Regions from separate parts of the Streptomyces sp. NPDC047028 genome, predicted to be linked through region 2. Evidence: riboswitches for the same ligand, from Rfam matches in the RefSeq annotation. Region 2 holds a riboswitch; each other region holds the start of a gene.

Region 1 (5,450 bases), on a different contig from region 2:
CTCGAAGCTGTTCGACGACCGGATCGTCTTCCTCGGCACCCACCTCGACGACACGGCCGCCAACGATGTGACGGCACAGTTCATGCAGCTCGAACACGCCGCCCCGGACCGGGACATCTCGCTGTACCTCAACTGCCCGGGCGGCTCGCACAGCGCGATGACAGCCGTCTACGACACGATGCGGTACGTCAGTTGCGACGTGGCCACCTACTGCCTGGGGCAGGCCGCCTCGGCCGCGGCGGTGCTGCTCGCGGCGGGGACGCCGGGGAAGCGGTTCACTCTGCCGGGCGCGCGCATCGTGCTCGAACAGCCCTCCCTGTCCGAGCCGGTGACGGGCATGCCGAGCGATCTGGCCATCCAGGCACAGGAGTTGGCCCGGGTCCGCGCGCTGATGGAGGAACTGCTCGTCCGGCACACCGGGCGCGACGCGGAGCGGGTCCGCGACGATCTGGAACGGGTGCTCGTGCTGGACGCCCCGGCAGCCGTGGAGTACGGCCTGGTGGACGGCGTCGTACCGCGGCGCGGGGCCGCGCCGACTGTCCCGGGCGCTCCGGGCGCGAGGTGAGCCGCCGGTGCTGCCCGAGGAACTTCCGCCCCTGCCCGCGCTGACGCGCGCGGAGGGTGAGCTGGTCGACCGGTACCTGGACGTCGTCGACCTGCTGGGCCGCGTCAATCCGGCCCGGGACGCCGACACCTACCGCGCCCTGCGGGCCGCTCAGGCCCTGGTGCGCAAGGCGGAGGAGTTGCGGGACGCGCTCGCCCTGATGCACCGGCGCGGCGAGACGGAACTGCACGGGGAGACCCTGGCGCGGGCGATGCGCGTGCTGGACGGCGACCGGCGGACCGCACGGCTCGTCCTGCCGCCCGGCGGGCCGGGCTGACCGGCCCCGCCGGCCGATGCCGGGCCCGGCCGAATCCGTCCCCGGGCCCCGCTCGGCACGTCGTTCGGGCTGGAGTTGAAACGGCCCGAACGACGGACCCACGTCCGGCGTATTTTCAGCATTTTTACTGTCCTTTTCGAGGACCGGCCGGCTTGCGCGGCGCATTGGGCCGTACGGCGCAATCGAGGGTTTCGGGCCAGGTCCGGGTCCCCGTACGGCACCTGACGATGTCTCGAACACAGTGAAGTCCACCCGAACGGGCGAGTGGTGAGTAACGCCACAAAGGGGCGGTTCCGTTGGGATTTTCGGACACGTGTGAGTGAAGATCCCTGACTGACGACAAGCCCCCGCCACAGCGGCGGGGCGGTCCGGGCGGACGCCGAGTCCTGCCGCCGCCCGGATGACCGGTCGACAGGAGTGGATCGGCAGGAGTGGAGGACCCGAGCAAGACGGGTCGCCGGCACGGACGTTCGTCGCAGACGGGCGGATGTGCCGCGCGGCCCTTGGGGTGAAGTCGCGGGAACGCGACCGGGCAACTTCGCCAGCCCGAATCCGACAGGTCATCCTTCACAGGCGGCTGACGAAGGGTTGCGCATGACTGCGCTCAATCGTGTCCCGTCGCTGATGGCACGCGCCGGTACGGCCTCTGCCCTCACCCTCGCGGCCGTGGGCGGCACCATCGTGGCCCCGGGCCTGTCCGCCGACGCCTCGGCCGCCACCATGGCGACGAAGGCCCTCCGGGTCGCGGCGTCCAAGAAGGGCTCCCCGTACCAGTGGGGGGCCACCGGGCCGCGCAGGTTCGACTGCTCCGGGCTCACGCTGTACTCGTACAAGAAGGCGGGCAAGAAGCTGCCCCGCACGGCGGCACAGCAGTACAACCGGACCCACCACATCTCGGCCGGCCACCGAAAACCGGGCGACCTGGTGTTCTTCCACTATGGATCCAGCGTCTACCACGTCGGCATCTACGCCGGGAAGGGAAAGATCTGGCACGCACCGAGGACGGGGGATGTGGTGAAGCTGGAGAAACTCTGGACCAAGCACGTCTGGTACGGCCGGGTCGGCTGACCCGGCTCCATGACTTGAGCGGCGCGGCTCCGGACGGGGGCCGCGCCCCGTGCTCTCCCGCCGGCCCGACCTCAGGTCGGCCCGCCTCAGGTGCCTGCCGGGCCGCCCCAGGCTTCCTGCAGGCCCGCCCCAGGACGCCTTTCGGCCCGCCCTACGTTTCCTGCTGGCCGGCGGCCGGTACCGGTTCCGCCGGGGCCGTCCAGGGCAGTTCGATCAGCACCGTCTTGCCGCCCTCGCGCGTAGGCCGGACGCGGAGCCTGCCGCCGCACTCGGCGGTGAGCCAGCGGATGATGACCATGCCGCGGCCGTTGTCCTGCTGGACGGCCGCCGGAAGTCTCTTCGGGAAACGCGGGTGACTGTCCGTGACGCCGATGCGCAGGTCCTCGTCACGGTCCAGGGCGAGGTCCACCGTGAACGTGGGGGACTGCCCGAAGGTGTGCTGTACGGCGTTGGTGGCGAGTTCGGAGACGATGAGCCGCACGGTGTCAGCCGCGTCGGTGTCCGACGGCAGGCCCCACTCCGCGAGGGTGCCCAGCACGTAGGCGCGGGCCGCGGAGACCGAGGCGGGATCGCTCGGCAGAGTGACGGATGCTTCCAGGTGGTCTGCCATGGCGATGTCGTCCCTTTCCCCCGGGGCCGCGGTCCGACAAGGAGCGGCTGGTTCGAGTACGGTCCCGGACTGGTGCTTCCTCGTCAGACTGCCACCACCGGACCGGTCACGGGGAGCGATCCACCAAGATATGCATATATCTGTCGCTCGATGCGGTGAACTCTGCGACGGCAGAGCGTATTTGGGCGGCCCGTAAGGAGTAATGGCGAGTGAGGAGGAGCCCATGCAGAACGGTCCCGCGGTGCGGCGCCGCAAACTGGGCGCCGAACTGCGCGCGCTGCGCACCGGAGCGGGGCTCACCAGTGGCGACGCGGCCCGCCTGGTGGGCTGGCACCAGTCGAAGGTGAGCCGTATCGAGACCGGCGCCAGCGGGGTGAAACCGGCCGATGTGCGGTTACTCCTCGACACCTACGGGGTCGACGACGGGCAACTGCGCGAGTTGCTGCTGGGGTTGGCGGGGTCGGAGCACGCGAGCGCCCGGCACCGCTGGTGGCACGCCTACCGGGGGATCCTGCCGCCGGCCTACCGGGACTTCATCAGCCTGGAATCGCAGGCGAGCGGCATGCGCACCCTGGAGACCACGGTGGTGCCGGGGCTGCTGCAGACGCCCGAGTACGCACGCGCTGTGACCCGGTCCGCGGTGGAGGGCCTCGACGAGGAGCGGCTGGACGCGCTGGTGGAGGTGCGCCTGGCCCGGCAGGACGTGCTGCGCTCGGATCCCCCGCTGCGGCTGAGCGCGGTGCTGGACGAGGCGGTGCTCCGGCGCGAGGTGGGCGGACCGGAGGTGATGGCCCGTCAGCTCAGACGGCTGGCGGAGGCGGCGCGGCTGCCCCAAGTCAGGCTCCAGGTACTGCCGTTCGCGACCGGGGCGCACGTCGGCCTCACCGGCCCTTTCGTTATCTTCTCCTTTCCGAGCACTTCTGATCTGGACGTGGTTGTTCTGGACCAGTTGACGAGTAGCCTCTATCTGGAACGGAAAGAAGACCTCCAGGCGTACGCGGAGGCCTTCAACACCCTTCGGATCCACGCCCTTTCACCCGAGGACTCGGTGGACTACATCACCGCGATAGGTGACGGCGCGTAGAGGAGGCACCATGACCGCACTGCCTCGGAACGTCCCTTCCAGCACCGATCTGCCCGGCGTGCGATGGCTGCGCAGCAGCTACAGCACGGGCGCGAACAACTGCGTGGAGACGGCCCGGCCGCACTCCGGCCGCGGGGCCGGGCTGCTCGCCGTGCGCGACTCCAAGCGCCCGACCGGACCCGCGCTGCTCTTCTCCCCGGAGAGCTGGGCGGGCTTCCTGACCACGCTCCACTGACCGACCCCTACGAAACCCCGTCGGCACTCGTGCGACGCCCGGCCGTGTCACGCCGACTCATGGTCGAGTCTCGCCGATCACTCGTACAGCGCGTTCGATCTCGGCCCCGGACAGGTCCGCTCGGGCGGTCAGCCTGAGCCGTGAGATGCCGTCGGGCACGGAGGGAGGACGGAAACAGCCCACGGCCAGCCCGGCCGTACGGCAGTCCGCCGCCCAGCGCACGGCCTGCTCCGGGGACGGGGCCCGCACGGAGACCACCGCGGCGTCCGGACGCACCGCCTCCAGACCCGCGGCGGTCAGCCGTGCGTGCAGCTCCGCGGCGACCTCGCGGGCCCGCGCGGCCCGCTCCGGCTCGCGGCGCAGCAGCCGCAGCGCCGCCAGGGCGGCGCCGGCCGCCGCCGGGGCGAGTCCGGTGTCGAAGATGAAGGTACGGGCGGCGTTGACCAGGTGGTCGATCACCCGGGCCGGACCGAGCACCACGCCGCCCTGGCTGCCCAGCGACTTGGACAGGGTGGCCGTGACGACCACGTCGTCCGCGCCCGCGAGCCCGGCCGCCTGCGGCGCGCCCCGGCCGCCGTCGCCCAGCACGCCGAGTCCATGGGCGTCGTCGACGACCAGGCCGGCGCCGTACTCCCGGCACGCGTCGGCCAGCGCGGCCAGCGGCGCCTGGTCGCCGTCCACCGAGAACACCGTGTCGGATACGGCGATCGCCGCGCCGTCGTGCGTGCCCAGCGCCTTGCGCACGGCCTCGGGGTCGGCGTGGCCGACCACCTGGGTGGTGCCCCGGGCGAGCCGGCAGCCGTCGATGAGCGAGGCGTGGTTGCCCGCGTCGGAGACGATCAGCGAGCCGTGCGGGCCGAGCGCGGTGACCGCGGCCAGGTTGGCCGCGTAACCGGAGGAGAAGACCAGCGCCGCCTCGAACCCGCAGAAGTCCGCCAGCTCGCGCTCGAGCTCGGCGTGCAGCTCGGTGGTGCCGGTGACCAGCCGGGAGCCGGTGGAGCCGCCGCCCCAGGTCCGGGCGGCCGCTGCCGCCCCGTCGGCGACCTCGGGGTGGTGGGCGAGGCCCAGGTAGTCGTTGCTCGCCAGGTCCAGCAGCGGCGAGTCGGCGGGGCGCGGGCGCAGGGTCCGTACGAGACCGGCCCGGCGCCGCGCCTGTGCCTGCTCGTCGATCCAGCCGAACGCCATGGGTCCTCCGGGGCTTTTGTAGGTAGCGGACAGACACTAGCGGCACGGGCAGGCACCCAGGGTGTGGCAATACCCACACGTCGAAGCGTCTCTGTTGTGCAAACTCTCCTTGGCCCGAAGCGGTCCCGTAGGACAGGATCAACTTTCATGGACCTGCTGAACACGCTGGTGGACAAGGGGCTTCGGCGCGAGCTGCCGACCCGCGAGGAAGCGCTCGCCGTACTCGCCACCTCCGACGACGATCTGCTCGATGTGGTGGCCGCGGCCGGCAAGGTACGCCGGCACTGGTTCGGCCGGCGCGTGAAACTCAACTACCTGGTCAACCTGAAGTCGGGGCTGTGCCCGGAGGACTGCTCCTACTGCTCCCAGCGGCTGGGCTCCAAGGCC
Region 2 (5,450 bases):
AAGCAAGCGGTCGTGATCGTGGACCCTACCCCATGCTTAAAACTTAAAGCAACGGGCTTTTCGGCGGCGTCCGTGGTGCCGGTCGGCGCGCGTCAGGAAAGCTCGTCCGGCGAGGAGCCGGCGGGCGTGCTCGTCCCTGAGCCCGTCCCCGGGCCCGTGCCCGAGCAGGGTGCCGACCGCCGTCGCCACGGCACGTCCTCCGCCGCGCTCCCCGTCTCCTCGCCCTGCAGCCCCCGTACGACCCCGGTGCAGATCTCCTCCAGCTGCCCCACCTGCTCCGGAGTGAGCCGGTCGAAGAGGGTCGCGCGGACCGTGGCCACGTGCCCGGGCGCCGTACGCTCCAGGACGGCCGTGCCCGCCTCCGTCAGCACCGCGATGCTGCTGCGCTTGTCCCACCGGCAGTCCTCCCGGCGTACGAGCCCGTCGCGCTCCAGCCGGGTCACCGCGTACGTCAGCCTGCTGCGGGTGATCTTCAGGGTCTCCGCGAGGTCCGTCATCCGCAGCCGCCGGTCGGGCGCGTCGGACAGGTTGGCCAGCACGGAGTAGAACAGGTGGGGCATGCCGGCCTCCTGCTGGAGCTGCCGGTCGATCGCGTCCTCCAGCAACTGGGAGGCGGCGATGTAGGCGCGCCACGCGCGCTGCTCCTCGGGGGTGAGCCAGCGGGTCGTCATGCCGCCAGTGTAAGTTGTTTCAAACTTGAACCAAACCCCGCAGTCCAAAGGCCAGGGAGAGCGCGCCGATGCCGTACCCGTACGTCCTGCTGTCCGCAGCCGTCTCGCTCGACGGCTGCCTGGACGACACCGGCCCCGACCGGCTGCTGCTCTCCAGCCCCGCCGACTTCGACCGGGTCGACGAGGTGCGTGCCTCCGTGGACGCCATTCTGATCGGCGCCGGCACCATCCGCGCCGACAACCCGCGCCTCCTCGTCAACTCCGCCGAGCGCCGCACGGCCCGCCTCGCCGGGGGGAAGCCGGAGTATCCGCTCAAGGTCACCGTCACCGCCACGGGCGACCTCGACCCGGCCGCGAACTTCTGGCACACCGGCGGGGAGAAGATCGTCTACACGACCGACCGGGGCGCCGAACGGGCCGCCCGCGCCCTCGGCCGCAGCGCCGACGTCGTCGCCCTCGGCCCGGCCCTCGACTGGCGCGCGCTGCTGGAGCACCTGCACGACGTCAGGGGCGTACGGCGGCTGATGGTCGAGGGCGGCGGCACCGTCCACACGCAGCTCCTCCAGCAGGACCTCGCCGACGAACTCCAGCTGGTCCTCGCCCCGGTCCTGGTCGGCGACCCGGCGGCCCCGCGCCTGTTCGGTCCGGGCGCGTACCAGGCGGGCCGGCTCCGCCTCACCGAGACCCGCCGGATCGAGGACGTCGTCCTCACGCGGTACGAGCCCACCGCCCCCGGCACGGGTCCGCTGGCTTCCCCGGCCGACCGCCACTGGCTGCGCACCGCCTGCGAGCTGGCCGCGCTCTGCCCGCCCTCGGAGACGGCCTTCAGCGTCGGCGCGGTCGTGGTCGCCGCCGACGGCACGGAGCTGGCGCGCGGCCACTCGCGGGAGGGTGGCGACCCGGTGGTGCACGCCGAGGAGGCCGCCCTCGCCAAGCTCGGCCCCGCCGACCCGCGGCTGCCCGGCGCCACCGTGTACAGCAGCCTGGAGCCCTGCGCCCGCCGCTCCTCGCGCCCAGCGCCGTGCGCCGAGCTGATCCTCGGGGCGGGCGTGCGCAGGGTGGTCACCGCCTGGCGCGAGCCGGACACCTTCGTGGCCGGGGCCGACGGCACGGGGGTGCTGACCGGCGGGGGAGCGGACGTGGTCGTCCTGCCCCAGTACGAGGCCGCGGCCAAGGCGCCGAACGCGCACCTGCTGGGCTGAGGCACCCCCGGCTTCCGCCGGTGTCGGGGCGCCTCGACCGGCCCGGCGGGAACGGATGTGCATCGCACCCCGCGGATGGCGTACAGTGGTCTCAACGACGCGGGGTGGAGCAGCTCGGTAGCTCGCTGGGCTCATAACCCAGAGGTCGCAGGTTCAAATCCTGTCCCCGCTACTGAAGGCTCAGGGCCGGAATCCTTTTGGATTCCGGCCCTGAGTGTTTTCTGCCGTCCCTTGGTGCGCCGGCCCCGCACCTCACCCATGGTGACCGGACCGGAGCCCTCCGCATAACATCTGAGTCACCATCAAAACCTCTGTGACTCCTGAATTTCGGTCAACCCGCCCGATTTGCGCGCCTCTTGGCCTGTACGTCCGCCCTAGAAAGGGTAATGATCAAGCAGAACGGCTTGGAAACAGCCACCCCGGTCTATTAACGTTCGATAACGCAGCGCGGTCGTCCCAGCCGTCACAAGAGGCGGCTCCGTGCGCACGCGCCGAATCCCGCGAGGGAACCGGGGAACCACCACCTTGGGGTGAATCACGCGGATACCGCTGTGGACTTCTCTGTGAGTCCACGACACGTATACGCGCGTAGGAGACCTTCCTGCTCCGAACCCGTCAGCTAACCCGGTAGGCGGAGGAAGGAAAGGAGTACGCCCGCGTGGCGTCCAACCGGCCTGCCCCGACAGCCCCGTTCGTGCCGAGCCAGCGTGACGGCGAGCCCTACGGCTACGGCGACCAGCGCACCGACGAGGGCCCCTGGGAGGAGTGGAATCCCACCGAGGACTCCATCCGCCCGGTACGCGGCCGGCACCGCGTCTCCAAGCAGCGCGGCGGCGGACTCGCCCGCAGCTCCACCGTCCTCGGCGTCGGTGTCATCGCCGCCGTCGGCGCGGGCGGCATGGCCAGCGCCAACACCGGCAAGCCGCCGGTGTCGATCTCGATGCCGGACCTGCCGTCCATCGGCCACCTATTCGACGACTCCTCCGACGGCCCCTCGTCCACCACGGCCTCGCTGGCCCACATCGGCACCGCCTCCGCCACCGACCAGGGCGGCTCCGACGCCGGCGAGGCGCTGCGCAACCGGATCATGGCCCAGGCGGACCGGCAGCAGAGCCAGGTCGACACCAAGGCCACCGTGGCCGCCGTCGCCGCGGCCGAGAAGCAGGCCGACGACGCGGCCGCCAAGGCGGAGAAGGCGGCCGCCACCCAGGCCGCCGACGCCAAGAAGGACGCCGAGGCCGCCGCCGCCAAGAAGGCCGAGGCGGAGCGCCTGGCCAAGCTGGCCAAGCAGTACACGCTGCCGACGACGTCGTACACGATCACCGGGACCTTCGGCCAGCCCGGCTCGATGTGGTCCTCCGGGTACCACACCGGCCTCGACTTCGCCGCCCCCACCGGCACCCTCATCCACGCCATCCACAGCGGCAAGATCACCGGGGCCGGCTGGGCCGGTGCCTACGGCTACCGCACGATCCTCACCCTGGACGACGGCACCGAGCTGTGGTTCTGCCACCAGTCCTCGATCAACGTCACGGTCGGCCAGAAGGTCAGCACCGGCCAGGTCATCGGCCGCGTCGGCGCCACGGGCAACGTCACCGGCCCGCACGTCCACGTGGAGGTCCACCCGAACGGCCAGGCCACCGCCATCGACCCGATGACCTGGCTGCGGAGCAAGGGCCTCAACCCCTGAGGGTCCCCGCCGGGGTTCCGTGCGGCGGGGCCAAGTGTGCTGGGGCCTACGTCCGGTACGGGTTGTGCGCGGGATAGGGCACGGCCGGACAGCCGTAGTAGTCCTGGCCGTAGCCCTGGCCAGGGAGGTGGCCGTGGCCGTAGCCGTAGCCGGGCCAGTAGGGCGCCGGCGCCGGGGCGGACGCGCGGGTCGCGTACTCCAGCGCCGGCCAGGCCACGTCCCTCAGCGCCCACAGCTCGGACAACAGCTCCCGCTCGCGTACGGCGAAGTCGGCCGGCGCCCTGCCCAGCCGCGCCCGGTGCCGCAGGAACGCCAGCGAAGTGGCGCAGGCCTCGTACCGCGCGACCGTCCGTCCGGCGGGCCGGCCGCCGAAGTGGTGCCGGGCGTACTCGCGGGCCATCCGCCGCGCCCGCATCGACCCGAGGACGTACGGCTCGGCCGGGCCAAGCCACCCCGCGAACACATACGCCGGCAGCTCCTCGCGCACGGTGCGCAGCTCCCGCTGCCGGGTCCAGATCGCGAGCCAGGTCAGCAGGCCGAACGCGGGCACCATGAACAGGCCGTAGACGGCGAAGAAGCCGTAAGCGCCGAAGGTCGAGGAGCCGTTCCAGAAGGCGTGCATGCCCATCGCGAGCAGCAGGCCGCCGAGCGGCAGCAGCACGCGCCGGGCGCGCTGTCCGTCCCCCGCGAGCGCGCCGGCGCCGAAGCCGATGCCGGTCAGGACGGTGAACAGGGGGTGGGCGAACGGTGACATCACGATGCGCACGAAGAAGGTGGCGGCGGTGACGGAGGCGATACCGCGGCCGCCGGTGAGCTGGTCGGTGCCGAAGGCCGTGCCCAGGTAGAGGATGTTCTCGGTGAACGCGAAGCCGGTGGCGGTGATCCCGGCTGTCACCACGCCGTCGACGATCCCCGTGAAGTCCCGTCTGCGGAACAGGAAGAGCAGCAGGACGGCCGCCGCCTTCACGGACTCCTCGACGATCGGCGCTATCACCGTCGCGCCGAGGGTGTCGGCGCCGGCCGGGTCCGCCGTGGAGGTGGCTATCCAGTGCGTGGCGAAGCTGTTGGCGACGATCGCGATCAGCGCGGCCGCGCACGCGCCCCACGCGAAGGCGAAGACCAGGTTGCGCCAGGGGCACGGTTCGACCCGGTCCAGCCAGCGGAACGCGGCCGTCAGCCAGGGCACGGGCAGCACGGCCAGCCCCAGTCCGACCAGGAAGCCCTCCGTGCCGGTCTGCCTCCGCACGAGCGCCAGGATGACCAGCCCGGACAGCGCCAGCAGCGTGATCAGTGCGCCGTACCGCACCCAGCCGCGCTGCCACCAGTGCGGGTGCCGGAGGGCGGCGTCGCCGGGTCCGGCGCCGGCGCCGGCTCCGGTGGGAGGTATCGGGTACGGGGCACTGGTGGGCGGCACGGCATCGACCCTAACGGTGACGACAACGAGGGGCTGTTGTCACTGCGCTTCCGGCTGCCCGTCCCGCGGTGACCGGTGGGGTACGCGGCGGAACAGCAGATCACGCACCACATGTCCCTTGTCCAGTCCCTGGCCCTCGAAACGGGTCAGCGGCCGGAACTCGGGGCGCGGCGCGAAACCGCCGTCCGGCTGGGTGTTCTCGAAGTCCGGGTGCGCGTCCAGGACCTCGAGCATCTGCTCGGCGTACGGCTCCCAGTCCGTCGCGCAGTGCACGATCGCGCCGGGCTTCAGCCGGGTGGCGGCCAGCGACAGGAACTCGGGCTGGATCAGCCGTCGCTTGTGGTGCCGCTTCTTCGGCCAGGGGTCCGGGAAGTAGACGCGGAGGCCGTCGAGCGCGTCGGGGGTGAGCATCTCTCGGAGCAGGATGATCGCGTCGCCGTTGCCGACGCGGACGTTGCCCAGTCCGTTGCGGT
Region 3 (5,450 bases), on a different contig from region 2:
GTGACGTGGTCGCCGGAGGACTCGCCGCGCAGCCGGCGGCCGATCCACGGGACGAGGTACTCGCGGGCCCAGTGCACGTCGTCGCGGCGGACCTCCAGCGTGCCGCGGGGCGGCAGGGGCGGCCAGGGCTGCTCGGGGTCGGCCGGGATCTTCAGGCCGAGGGCCTGGCCGGCGCGCAGGGCCACGCGGGTGTGGCCCTCGGCCGACAGGTGGAGCCGGTCGTCGTCCCACGCCCGGCGGTCCTGCACGGACTTCAGGGACCACAGGTCGAGCACCGGGCAGCCGTACCGGTCGGCGACGGCCCGCACGTGCCCGTTGTACGTGGCGATCTTGCCCCGCAGGTGCTTGAGCACCGGGACGCCACGCGTGTCGAAACCGGTCGTCACGAGGACCGTGCCCGCCGCCTCGGCCAGCCGGGACACGGACCGCTCGAAGCGTTCGGCGACCTCGTCCGGGTCGGTGCCGGGGCGAATGATGTCGTTGCCGCCGGCGCAGAAGGAGACCAGGTCCGGGGCGAGTTCGAGCGCCTTGGGGACCTGGTCCGCCACGATCTGGTCGAGCAGCTTCCCGCGCACCGCGAGGTTGCTGTACCGGAAGTCTCCCTCGGGCCGCCGGTCGGCGAGCAGGACCGCGAACCGGTCGGCCCAGCCGACGAACGCCCCGTCGGGCCCCGGGTCGCCGACGCCCTCGGTGAAGCTGTCCCCCACCGCCACGTACGACCCGATCGACCCGATCACCGATGTGTTGTCACTCTTCGAATCGTCTGCCACGTCGGACCATGATTCACCTTCGGATGTGACTTACGCGACCGTAGGCGGGGGTTGACGGACGGTGAGAAGTCCCACTGCTTATTCATTTGCCATTCAGGAATACTCCGGGTCAGCCGACGGTGACCCCGTGCTGGCGGAGGTAGGCGACGGGGTCGATGTCCGAGCCGTAGTCCGGGGTGGTCCGGATCTCGAAGTGCAGGTGCGGTCCGGTCACGTTGCCGGTCGCGCCGGACAGGCCGAGCTGCTGTCCCTCCGTCACGCTCTGCCCGGCGGAGACGGAGAGCTGGGAGAGGTGGGCGTACTGGGCGTAGTGGCCGTCGTTCAGCTTGACGACGACCTGGTTGCCGTACGCGCCGCCCCAGCCCGCGGAGACGACCGTGCCGGCGGCGACGGACTTGACGGTGGTGCCGGTCGGGACGACGAAGTCGACGCCGGTGTGGTAGCCGCTGGACCACATGCTGCCCGCCACGTGGTAGCCGGTGCCGATGGTGGCGCCGGTCACCGGGAGCGTGAAGCCGGTGGAGGGGGTGGTGGCCGTGGGCGGGGTCTGCGGCTTCGACTGTGTCTGTGTCTGCGGCTTGGACGGGTGGGTGGACGGCGTCGTGGAGTGCGCGTCGGAGGACGGGTGGTGTGTCGCCGTCGCGCGCTTGCCGAGCGTGAGCTTCAGGCCGGGGTGGATCAGCGACGGGTCGTCGCCGACGACCTGCCGGTTGTCGTCGTAGAGCCGGTGCCAGCCGCCGCGGACGTCATGGGCGTCGGCTATCTTCGCCAGGCAGTCGCCGGACTTCACCGTGTAGGTGCGGACGCCCGGAGCGCGGTGCGCGGCCGCCGGCTTCGCGGCGGTCGCCTTCGTCGCCGTGTCCTTGGCGGCCGGGAGGGACTGGGCGACGTGCGCGGAACCGGACTGCGGGGTGGCGGCGTGGGCTCCGGCGGCCCCGACGAGCGGCAGGGCGAGGGCGGCGCCGCCGGTTCCGGCGACGGCGATGGAGCGGGTCAGACGCTGGGTCTTGGGACGACGGTGCTTACCCTTCGCGGGCATGGCGCATTCCTCTCCGGCGCCTGCGAGGTGAGCTGTCGGGTTCGGGCTGGAGCTGCCCGGCCGCGCGGTGCGCGGCTTCACCCCGAGCCTGTCGCGGAGACCGGGACAGGCAGTCGTACCTGGTGGGTCCCCCGCTCCTGCCGTACACGGGTCATGTGTGTGGGGACTCCGGGCGGCGGCAGGATTCGGCGTTCCGTCCGGAATTGGTGGCGAACGTAAGCGAGCGGGACGCACTGCGACAAGGAGCCGGTTCCCGCCTCCGCCGTTTCGGATGATCGGATACCTGAAAGCGCGGTCACCGTGCGTGCATGTCCGCGCTCTCGCTCGCCTCAATTGCCGCCGGGCGCCCGGACATTACGTGAGCATGACGTGCGACGGTCGGTCACCACTATGACGCTCCTCACGCACGCCACACCCACCTCCCCCTATTCCACAGCGAGTTGGAACGAAGCCGTAAATTCGGACAGAAGGCTCAGATGCGACGCAGGCGGAGAACCGTCGCATCGAGATCGCCGCGCAGCCGGGTCCGCAGCCCGTGGTGCAGGAGGACGGCACCTCGGTGCACTTCGCCCGTTTCACGGCATTCGTACGACGCGGCCGGGTCGAGTCCGCGCAGCCGCAGGGCCGGGACCGGTTGGCCGTAACGCTGCGACTGGAGCCAGGCGAGCACCACGGTCTCGTCGCCGAGGACGTACTGGACGGCGCTGAGGCCGCCCGCCGGTGGGCGCAGCCGGTACAGGTCGCCGTGCTGGACGACGGGCCGGATCTCCTTGTAGAGGTCCACCCAGGCGCGGGCCTCGGTCAGCTCCTCCTCACTCCACCCGGTGAGGTCGCCGCCGACGCCGAGGACTCCCGCCATGGCACTGACGAACCGGAAACGCAGGCTGCTCACCCGGCCGTTGAGCTGGGTGTTCGGGCTGTCGGTGACCCAGGCGGCCATGACCCGGGCGGGGTGGACCTGGCTGAACCCGTACTGGATGGCGAGCCGGTCCAGCGGGTCGGTGTTGTCGGAGGTCCACACCTGGTCGGTACGGCTCAGCACCCCCAGGTCGATCCGGCCGCCGCCGCCCGAGCAGGACTCGAAGGCGACCTCGGGGTGCGCGGCGCGCAGCCGGTCCAGCAGGGCGTACAGGGCGTGGGTGTGGTCGGTCCACAGGCGCTGCGGATACGGCTCCCCCGGCCAGCCGGCGTCGGTGAAGCAGCGGTTGAAGTCCCACTTCACATAGTCGACGGGTGCGCTGGAGAGCAGAGTGTGCAGCTGCTCCCACAGGTACTCCTGGACATCCTCGCGGGCCAGGTTGAGGACGAGCTGATTGCGGAATTCCGTCCGCTTTCGCCCCGGTTGGTACTGCACCCAGTCGGGGTGTGCGCGATAGAGGTCGCTGTCCGGGTTGACCATCTCGGGTTCGACCCAGATGCCGAACTGCATGCCGAGGCCGTGCACCTGGTCGGCGAGGGGCTTCAGGCCGTGCGGGAAGCGGTCGGAGTTGGGCGTCCAGTCGCCGAGTCCGGCCCGGTCGCTGGTGCGGGCGCCGAACCAGCCGTCGTCCACGACGAACAGCTCGACGCCGATGGCGGCGGCCCGCCGGGCGAGCGCGGCCTGCTGCTCCTCGGAGATGTCGAAGAAGGTGGCCTCCCAGGAGTTGAACAGCACCGGCCGGTCCCGGTCCGCGTCCGGGATCACGTGCGCGCGCTGGTAGGCGTGCCAGGTGCGGCTGGCCCCGCCGAAGCCGCCGTCGCTCCACAGGCCGGCGAAGACCGGGGTGGTGTACGAGCGGCCCGGCTCCAGGAGCAGCAGACCGGAGTCGTCGTGGCCGGCGCCGCCGGTGATCTGCACGCGCGCGTCCGGTAGCTGGGCGACAGCGATCCGCCAGGAGCCGGACCAGCCGAGGGCGCAGCCGTAGACCTCGCCGCGCTCCTCGGTGGCGTCGGTGTCGAGGGCGACCCAGGGCAGGTGCTGGTGTCCGGTGTGGCCGCGGCGGCTGCCGATGACCTTCTCGCCGTGGGTGAGGAGCGCGCCGGTGAGCAGGGACTCGGCGGCCCAGCGGCCGTGCAGCTGGGAGAGCCTCCAGCCCTCGCGGTCGGGCAGGGTCCAGGCGGCGGCGTCGGCGCGCAGCAGCTCCACGGGCTCGGGGCCGCCGTTGTGCAGGGCGACCCAGCGCTCGACGACGTCGCCGCGCATCCGGTAGTGGAGGGTGATCGCGAGCCCGTCGTCGTCGAAGCGCAGCCGCAGCACGTCGTCGTCCGTCTCGTACGACACGAAGCGCCACTCGGTGCCGCGCCGCTCCCCGGTGCGGACGGACAGGGCGGGGCGGGTGAAGCGGGGGCCGCCCTCGACGGGGTACTCCTCGCGGCCGTCCAGCGGAGACTCGAAGGGGCGGTACGCGGGCAGCGGGTCCGCCGCCAGGGCCTCGGCGTCGGCGAGGGCGATGCGCGGGCCCCAGTGCAGGTGGAGCAGCTCGTCCGCCTCCGTGAGGTGGAGGGCATAGCTGCTGCCGGGGCCGGACAGGAACCACGTACGGCCGTGCTCGGCGATCTCCACCATCTCCGCCATCTCCGTCATCAAGACCTCACAGGTGTCAACAGGACCGATCAATCCCGAACATCATCGGGTGTGAGGTACGCCCTGACAATGCCTGTGGACAACTCATTGCCCGAGGAAATCGATGTCGTATCGTCGACGGGTGCCCGTCGGCGAGCCGCGCCGGCGGCGCCGACCGGGAGGAGCCCCCGTGACGCAGCAGGTCCCGTCGACCGAGCCCGAGCTGGCCGGAGTCCGTAACTTCCGCGACGTCGGCGGACTGCCGGCGCGGGACGGACGGCGGGTGCGCCACGGCGTGCTGTTCCGCAGCGGGCACCTCGCCCACGCGACCTCCGAGGACGCCGCGTTCCTCGCCTCGCTGGGCCTGCACACGGTCTTCGACTTCCGCAACGCCGCCGACCAGAAGCTGGAGGGGCCGGACGTCGCGCTCCCCGGGGTGCGCAACGTGAACCTTCCGCTGAGCGACCCGGCGGACGGCGCGGAGTTCTGGAAGATGGTCCGCGACGGCGACCTCGACCAGCTGCGCGGGATCCTCGCCGACGGCAAGGCGGCCGGCCGGATGATCGCCTCCTACCGGCAGATCGTCAGGGACCGCACCGCCGAGCACTCCCGGGTGCTGCACGCGCTCGCCGAGGACAGCGTCCCCGCGCTGATGCACTGCGCGGCCGGCAAGGACCGCGCGGGCATCTCGATAGCCGTGACGCTGCTCGCCGTGGGTGTGGAGCGCGAGGGGATCGTCGCCGATTACCTGGAGTCCAACGCCAGGCACCGCCGCTACAAGGTCCACCGCAGCGGCAGCGCCGAGACGGCGTACACCCCCGAGGTGATGGAGCTGCTCAGCCCGCTGTTCGAGGCGCGCGCCGAGTACCTGGCGGCGGCCTTCGACAGCATCGAGGAGCGGTGGGGCGGGACCGAGACCTATCTGGAGGAGGGCCTCGGGCTCACCGCGCCCACCAGGGAGCGGCTGCGCGAGCGCCTGCTGGACTGAGCAGCCGCCGTCTGATCTCAGCTCTTGGCGCCCAACGTGAACAGCAGGTACAGGAACGCGGCCAGGAGATGACCGACGGCGATGTAGATGATCAGCCGGATCCACACGGAT
Region 4 (5,450 bases), on a different contig from region 2:
TCCGGCCAGGTGAAGGGCAACGGCCACTTCGAACTGGTGCAGGGCGCCGGCGGCTCGCTCAACGGCACCACCAGCTTCGAGCGCACCAACTACTTCGAGACCATGCCCGCCCACCAGCTGGAGCTCGCCCTCTGGCTGGAGGCCGACCGCATGGGCTCCCTGCTCACCGCCCTGGACGACGAGTCCATGGAGAACCAGCGGGACGTCGTCAAGAACGAGCGCCGCCAGCGCTACGACAACGTGCCCTACGGCACCGCGTTCGAGAAGCTGACCGCCCTGGCCTACCCGGACGGCCACCCGTACCACCACACGCCGATCGGCTCGATGGCGGACCTGGACGCGGCCACCCTGGAGGACGCCCGCCAGTTCTTCCGCACCTACTACGCGCCGGGCAACGCGGTCCTCTCCGTGGTCGGCGACATCGACCCCGCGCAGACCCTCGCCTGGGTCGAGAAGTACTTCGGGTCCATCGCCGCCCACGACGGCAAGCCCGCCCCCCGCGACGGCTCGCTGCCGGAGGTCCTCGGCGAGGAGAAGCGCGAGGTCGTCGTCGAGGAGGTCCCCGCGCGCGCCCTGATGGCCGCCTACCGGCTCCCGCACGACGGCACGCGCGGGTCCGACGCCGCCGACCTCGCCCTGACCGTCCTCGGCGGCGGCGAGTCCTCCCGCCTCTACAACCGCCTGGTGCGCCGCGACCGCACGGCCGTCGCCGCCGGCTTCGGCATGCTGCGCCTGGCCGGCGCGCCCTCCCTGGGCTGGCTGGACGTGAAGACCTCCGGTGACGTCGAGGTGCCGGTCATCGAGGCCGCCATCGACGAGGAACTCGCCCGGTTCGCTGCGGAGGGCCCCACTCCGGAGGAGATGGAACGCGCCCAGGCCCAGTTGGAGCGCGAGTGGCTGGACCGGCTCGGCACCGTCGCCGGGCGCGCCGACGAACTGTGCCGGTTCGCGGTGCTGTTCGGCGACCCGCAGCTCGCCCTGACCGCCGTCAACCGCGTACTGGACGTGACCGCCGAGGAGGTCCAGGAGGTCGCCAAGGCCCGGCTGCGCCCCGACAACCGCGCGGTGCTCGTCTACGAGCCGCTGTCCGCCGAATCCGCCGAACACACCGACGACCCGGGCCTGCCCGAGAACCCCGAGTCGGAGGCCACCGTCGAAGCGGGCGCCGACCGGGCCGACCGGAACGACAACGAGGAGACGGGCAAGTGAGCGAGCTCGCCACGATGGACTTCCACCCCCAGCCGCAGCCGGGCGAGGCGAAGCCGTGGGCGTTCCCCGCCCCGGAGCGCGGCGCGCTCGGCAACGGCCTGACAGTGCTGCGCTGCCACCGCCCCGGCCAGCAGGTCGTCGCCGTCGAGGTGCTGCTGGACGCACCCCTGGACGCCGAACCGGCCGGCCTGGACGGCGTGGGCACGATCATGGCGCGGGCCTTCTCCGAGGGCACCGACAAGCACTCCGCCGAGGAGTTCGCCGCCGAACTGGAGCGCGCCGGCGCCACACTCGACGCGCACGCCGACCACCCCGGCGTCCGGCTCAGCCTGGAGGTTCCCGCCTCCCGCCTCGCCAAGGGCCTCGGCCTGCTCGCCGACGCGCTGCGGGCGCCCGCCTTCGCCGAGAGCGAGATCGAGCGGCTGGTCCGCAACCGCCTCGACGAGATCCCGCACGAGCTGGCCAACCCGGCCCGGCGGGCCGCCAAGGAACTCTCCAAGGAGCTGTTCCCGGCCACCTCGCGCATGTCGCGCCCGCGTCAGGGCACCGAGGAGACCGTCGCCAAGATCGACGCCGCAGCGGTCCGCGCCTTCTACGACCGTCACGTGCGGCCCGCGACGGCCACGGCGATCGTGGTCGGCGACCTCACCGGAACGGACCTGGACGCCCTGCTCGGCGACACCCTGGGCGCGTGGACGGGCACCCCGGGCGAACCCCGCCCCGTGCCGCCGGTGACCGCGGACGACACCGGCCGCGCGGTCATCGTCCACCGGCCCGGCGCCGTCCAGACCCAGCTGCTCATCGGCCGGATCGGACCCGACCGGCACGACCGTGTGTGGCCCGCCCAGGTGCTCGGCACCTACTGCCTCGGCGGCACCCTCACCTCCCGCCTGGACCGCGTCCTGCGCGAGGAGAAGGGCTACACCTACGGGGTGCGCGCCTTCGGGCAGGTCCTGCGCGCCGCGCCCGAGGGCACCGGCGCCGCGATGCTCGCCATCAGCGGCTCCGTGGACACCCCGAACACCGGCCCCGCGCTCCAGGACCTGTGGACGGTGCTGCGCACACTCGCGGCGGACGGCCTCACCGACGCCGAGCGCGACGTCGCCGTGCAGAACCTCGTCGGCGTGGCCCCGCTGAAGTACGAGACGGCGGCGGCCGTCGCGGGCACGCTCGCCGACCAGGTCGAGCAGCACCTGCCCGACGACTACCAGGCGACGCTCTACCAGCGGCTCGCCGCCACGGGCACCGTGGAGGCCACCGCGGCCGCCGTGAACGCCTTCCCGGTGGACCGGCTGGTGACCGTCCTCGTCGGCGACGCGACGCAGATCAAGGAGCCGGTCGAGGCGCTCGGCATCGGTGAAGTCACCGTCGTGACGGCCGAGTAGAGCATCTATGCGGGCGGCGCGCCCCGCACGCGCGCGTGGGCCCCTGACGACCGACGGGTCGTCAGGGGCCCACGCCGTTTTCGGCCCGTTCCCCTTGCTCGCCCTCAAATGTCCGAATTGGGGCAGAGGTTGCCTGTCTGCCCTGTGGCATGCGCTACAAAAACCCGGATGCGTTTGGGTATTGAACGCACCTCGCCTTAGCGTCGTCCGGGCTGTTCGTCAGGCAGTGCGCCGCACCCGTGGCACCGGACAGCCATCGCCGAGTCCCCGTACGGCGCGAGCCAGGGGAGCCGGGGACCCACGCAGTCCCTGGGGTGAATCGGACGCCCGCGCGCAGCGAGGGGGTCCGTAGGAGACCTTCCTGCTCCGAACCCGTCAGCTAACCCGGTAGGCGAGAGGGAAGGAAAGGACCAGCCACTTCATGGCGTTCATGTGCGCCACCGGGAAGCACCGCAAGCCCGGCCGGGTCAAGCGCACCACCGCGCAGGCCGCCGGCATCGCCGCCCTCACCACGACCGGTGTCATCGGCACCCTCGCGGCCTCCCCGGCGCTCGCCGCGGAGAGCCCCGTCGAGCAGAGCGGCCTCACCCCGGTCATCACCGTCAGCGACGACGTCGCCCAGCAGATCGACGCACAGGCCGCCGCGCAGAAGGCCGCCGCGGAGCAGAAGGCGGCCGAGGAGGCCGCGGCCAAGGTGGCCGCCGAGAGGGCCAAGGAGGAGCGCGCGGCCCAGGCGCGCGCCGCCCGTGAGGCCGAGCGCAAGCGGCTGAACACCTTCGTCGCCCCGGTCGCGCACTCGTACGTCTCGACGGGCTACAAGGTCGGCGGCACCCTGTGGTCGTCCGGCTCGCACACCGGCATCGACTTCCACGCGGCGAGCGGCACCGCCGTCCACGCGGTCGGTTCCGGCACCGTCGTCTCCACCGGCTGGGGCGGCGCCTACGGCAACCAGATCGTGATCCGGATGGCCGACGGCATGTACACCCAGTACGGCCACCTGTCGTCCATCGGCGTCACGGTGGGCCAGAAGGTCACCCCCGGCCAGCAGATCGCCCTGTCCGGCGCGACCGGCAACGTCACCGGCCCGCATCTGCACTTCGAGGCCCGGACGACCCCCGACTACGGCTCGGACGTCGACCCCATCGCCTACCTGAGCAAGCACGGTGTGCACGTCTGACCCGTCGCGCGGCACCTGCGAAAGCCCCGGCCCACCGGCCGGGGCTTTCGCCGTTCTCCGGGTGCGTGAAGGCGCCGCACACCTCGCTGTCCAAAAGGCATCCATGAATTCCGGCTTCTCGCCGGAAATTCAGGCCGCCTGGCCTAGAGTCGCGGAAAACGCCCGTCGTCGGCGTTTCACGGGGAACAAGGCGGAGGTCGGTCATGCGTATTCCGGCGCATTCGGTGTGCACGGCGATCCGGGACGACATCGTCGCCGGTGTCCACGCGCGTGGCGGCCGGCTCACCGAGGAAGTGCTCGCCCGGCGGTACGGCGTCTCACGCGTCCCCGTCCGGGAGGCCCTGCGCACCCTGGAGGCGGAGGGCTTCGTCGTGACCCGGCGGCACGCGGGCGCGTGCGTGGCCGAGCCGACCGAACAGGAGGCCGCCGACCTGCTGGAGATGCGGCTGCTGCTGGAGCCGCTCGGTGCCGCCCGGGCCGCCCAGCGGCGCACCGCCGCCCATCTGAAGGTGCTGCGCGGCCTGGTCCGGCTCGGCCAGGAGCGGGCGGGCCGGGGCGCCGGCGGCGACCTGCGCCCGCTCGGCGGCTGGTTCCACGACACGCTCGCCCAGGCGTGCGGCAGTCCCTCGCTGGCCTCGACGCTCGTCCGGACGCGGCACAAGATCACCTGGATGTTCGCGGTACGGCCGGCGCCGAATCCCGCCGAGTCCTGGGCGGAGCACGGCGCCATCGTGGACGCGGTGGCGCGCGGCGACGGCGAACGCGCGCGGGCGCTCACGGCGGCGCACACCCAGCGGACGGCGGCGGCGCACCAGTTGCGGCCCGCCCGGCTCACCGGACCCGCCGGCCGCGTGAGGGATTCGCAACGTGCCGTAAACACTCCGGGTCCGCGGAATTAACACCGACGGGGTATACGGAATTCCGCGCGAAAAGGCGGAGCCGGATGTCCGGCCAATAAACAGCGCAGCCGCGCCACCCCGTAAAGGGTGACGCGGCCGCGGTGTTTCGCGGGTGCCGCGCTCAGACGGTCTCGGGCAGTTCCTCGAGGCCCTCGGCGACCAGCTTGGCCAGCCGGTCCAGGGCCGCGTCCGCGCCCTCGGCTTCGGAGGCCAGGACGATCTCCTCGCCGCCCTGGGCGCCGAGGCCGAGGACGGCCAGCATGGAGGCCGCGTTGACGGGGTTGCCGTCGGCCTTGGCGATCGTCACCGGGATACCTGCGGCCGTGGCGGCCCGGACGAAGATGGAAGCGGGGCGGGCGTGGAGGCCCTCGGCCCAGCCGACGTTGACGCGGCGCTCAGCCATGTGATGCTGCCCTTCGGTGTTCAGGGTTGTCTAGACCAGTTTCCCATATCGTGGAGCATGCCCGGAGCGGTCGTGCGCCCGCCCCCCTTTCGGCACCGGACCGCGGCCTCGGCCCGGGGGTCGCCCTCCACAGACTGCCTCGCGCCGTTGTCGTACGCGAGCCGTACTCTGGGGCCCATGCAGACCTCGGCGGACCGGCAGGACCGGCACCAGTACCCCGCCCACTGGGAGGCGGACGTGGTGCTGCGCGACGGGGGCACCGCACGCATCAGGCCCATCACCGTCGATGACGCCGACCGCCTGGTCAGTTTCTACGAGCAGGTCTCGGACGAGTCGAAGTACTACCGCTTCTTCGCGCCGTACCCCAGGCTCTCCGC

The links. Region 2 has a riboswitch for cyclic di-AMP ahead of ABZ854_RS16980 (M23 family metallopeptidase). Riboswitches for the same ligand answer to the same signal wherever they lie in the genome.
Region 1: another riboswitch for cyclic di-AMP. It lies ahead of ABZ854_RS02805 (C40 family peptidase); the one in region 2 lies ahead of ABZ854_RS16980 (M23 family metallopeptidase).
Region 3: another riboswitch for cyclic di-AMP. It lies ahead of ABZ854_RS23865 (LysM peptidoglycan-binding domain-containing M23 family metallopeptidase); the one in region 2 lies ahead of ABZ854_RS16980 (M23 family metallopeptidase).
Region 4: another riboswitch for cyclic di-AMP. It lies ahead of ABZ854_RS16040 (M23 family metallopeptidase); the one in region 2 lies ahead of ABZ854_RS16980 (M23 family metallopeptidase).

Annotation. Positions count from the first base shown of each region.
Region 1 is NZ_JBEYVS010000002.1:142,574-148,023, reverse strand. It holds gene ABZ854_RS02815 (ATP-dependent Clp protease proteolytic subunit) at 1-565, shown strand, start outside; gene ABZ854_RS02810 (hypothetical protein) at 573-881, shown strand; cyclic di-AMP (ydaO/yuaA leader) riboswitch at 1,249-1,472, shown strand; gene ABZ854_RS02805 (C40 family peptidase) at 1,476-1,949, shown strand; gene ABZ854_RS02800 (ATP-binding protein) at 2,101-2,559, opposite strand; gene ABZ854_RS02795 (helix-turn-helix transcriptional regulator) at 2,783-3,643, shown strand; gene ABZ854_RS02790 (DUF397 domain-containing protein) at 3,654-3,878, shown strand; gene ABZ854_RS02785 (8-amino-7-oxononanoate synthase) at 3,936-5,063, opposite strand; gene bioB (biotin synthase BioB) at 5,211-5,450, shown strand, end outside.
Region 2 is NZ_JBEYVS010000017.1:22,388-27,837, reverse strand. It holds gene ABZ854_RS16995 (MarR family transcriptional regulator) at 93-671, opposite strand; gene ABZ854_RS16990 (dihydrofolate reductase family protein) at 740-1,873, shown strand; tRNA gene ABZ854_RS16985 (tRNA-Met) at 1,972-2,045, shown strand; cyclic di-AMP (ydaO/yuaA leader) riboswitch at 2,353-2,524, shown strand; gene ABZ854_RS16980 (M23 family metallopeptidase) at 2,532-3,563, shown strand; gene ABZ854_RS16975 (PrsW family intramembrane metalloprotease) at 3,610-4,950, opposite strand; gene trmB (tRNA (guanosine(46)-N7)-methyltransferase TrmB) at 5,017-5,450, opposite strand, start outside.
Region 3 is NZ_JBEYVS010000027.1:110,576-116,025, forward strand. It holds gene ABZ854_RS23860 (SGNH/GDSL hydrolase family protein) at 1-770, opposite strand, end outside; gene ABZ854_RS23865 (LysM peptidoglycan-binding domain-containing M23 family metallopeptidase) at 880-1,809, opposite strand; cyclic di-AMP (ydaO/yuaA leader) riboswitch at 1,814-2,010, opposite strand; gene ABZ854_RS23870 (alpha-galactosidase) at 2,282-4,354, opposite strand; gene ABZ854_RS23875 (tyrosine-protein phosphatase) at 4,542-5,339, shown strand; gene ABZ854_RS23880 (DUF6126 family protein) at 5,357-5,450, opposite strand, start outside.
Region 4 is NZ_JBEYVS010000015.1:114,128-119,577, reverse strand. It holds gene ABZ854_RS16050 (pitrilysin family protein) at 1-1,209, shown strand, start outside; gene ABZ854_RS16045 (pitrilysin family protein) at 1,206-2,594, shown strand; cyclic di-AMP (ydaO/yuaA leader) riboswitch at 2,842-3,003, shown strand; gene ABZ854_RS16040 (M23 family metallopeptidase) at 3,016-3,771, shown strand; gene ABZ854_RS16035 (GntR family transcriptional regulator) at 3,975-4,670, shown strand; gene ABZ854_RS16030 (HPr family phosphocarrier protein) at 4,792-5,073, opposite strand; gene ABZ854_RS16025 (GNAT family N-acetyltransferase) at 5,251-5,450, shown strand, end outside.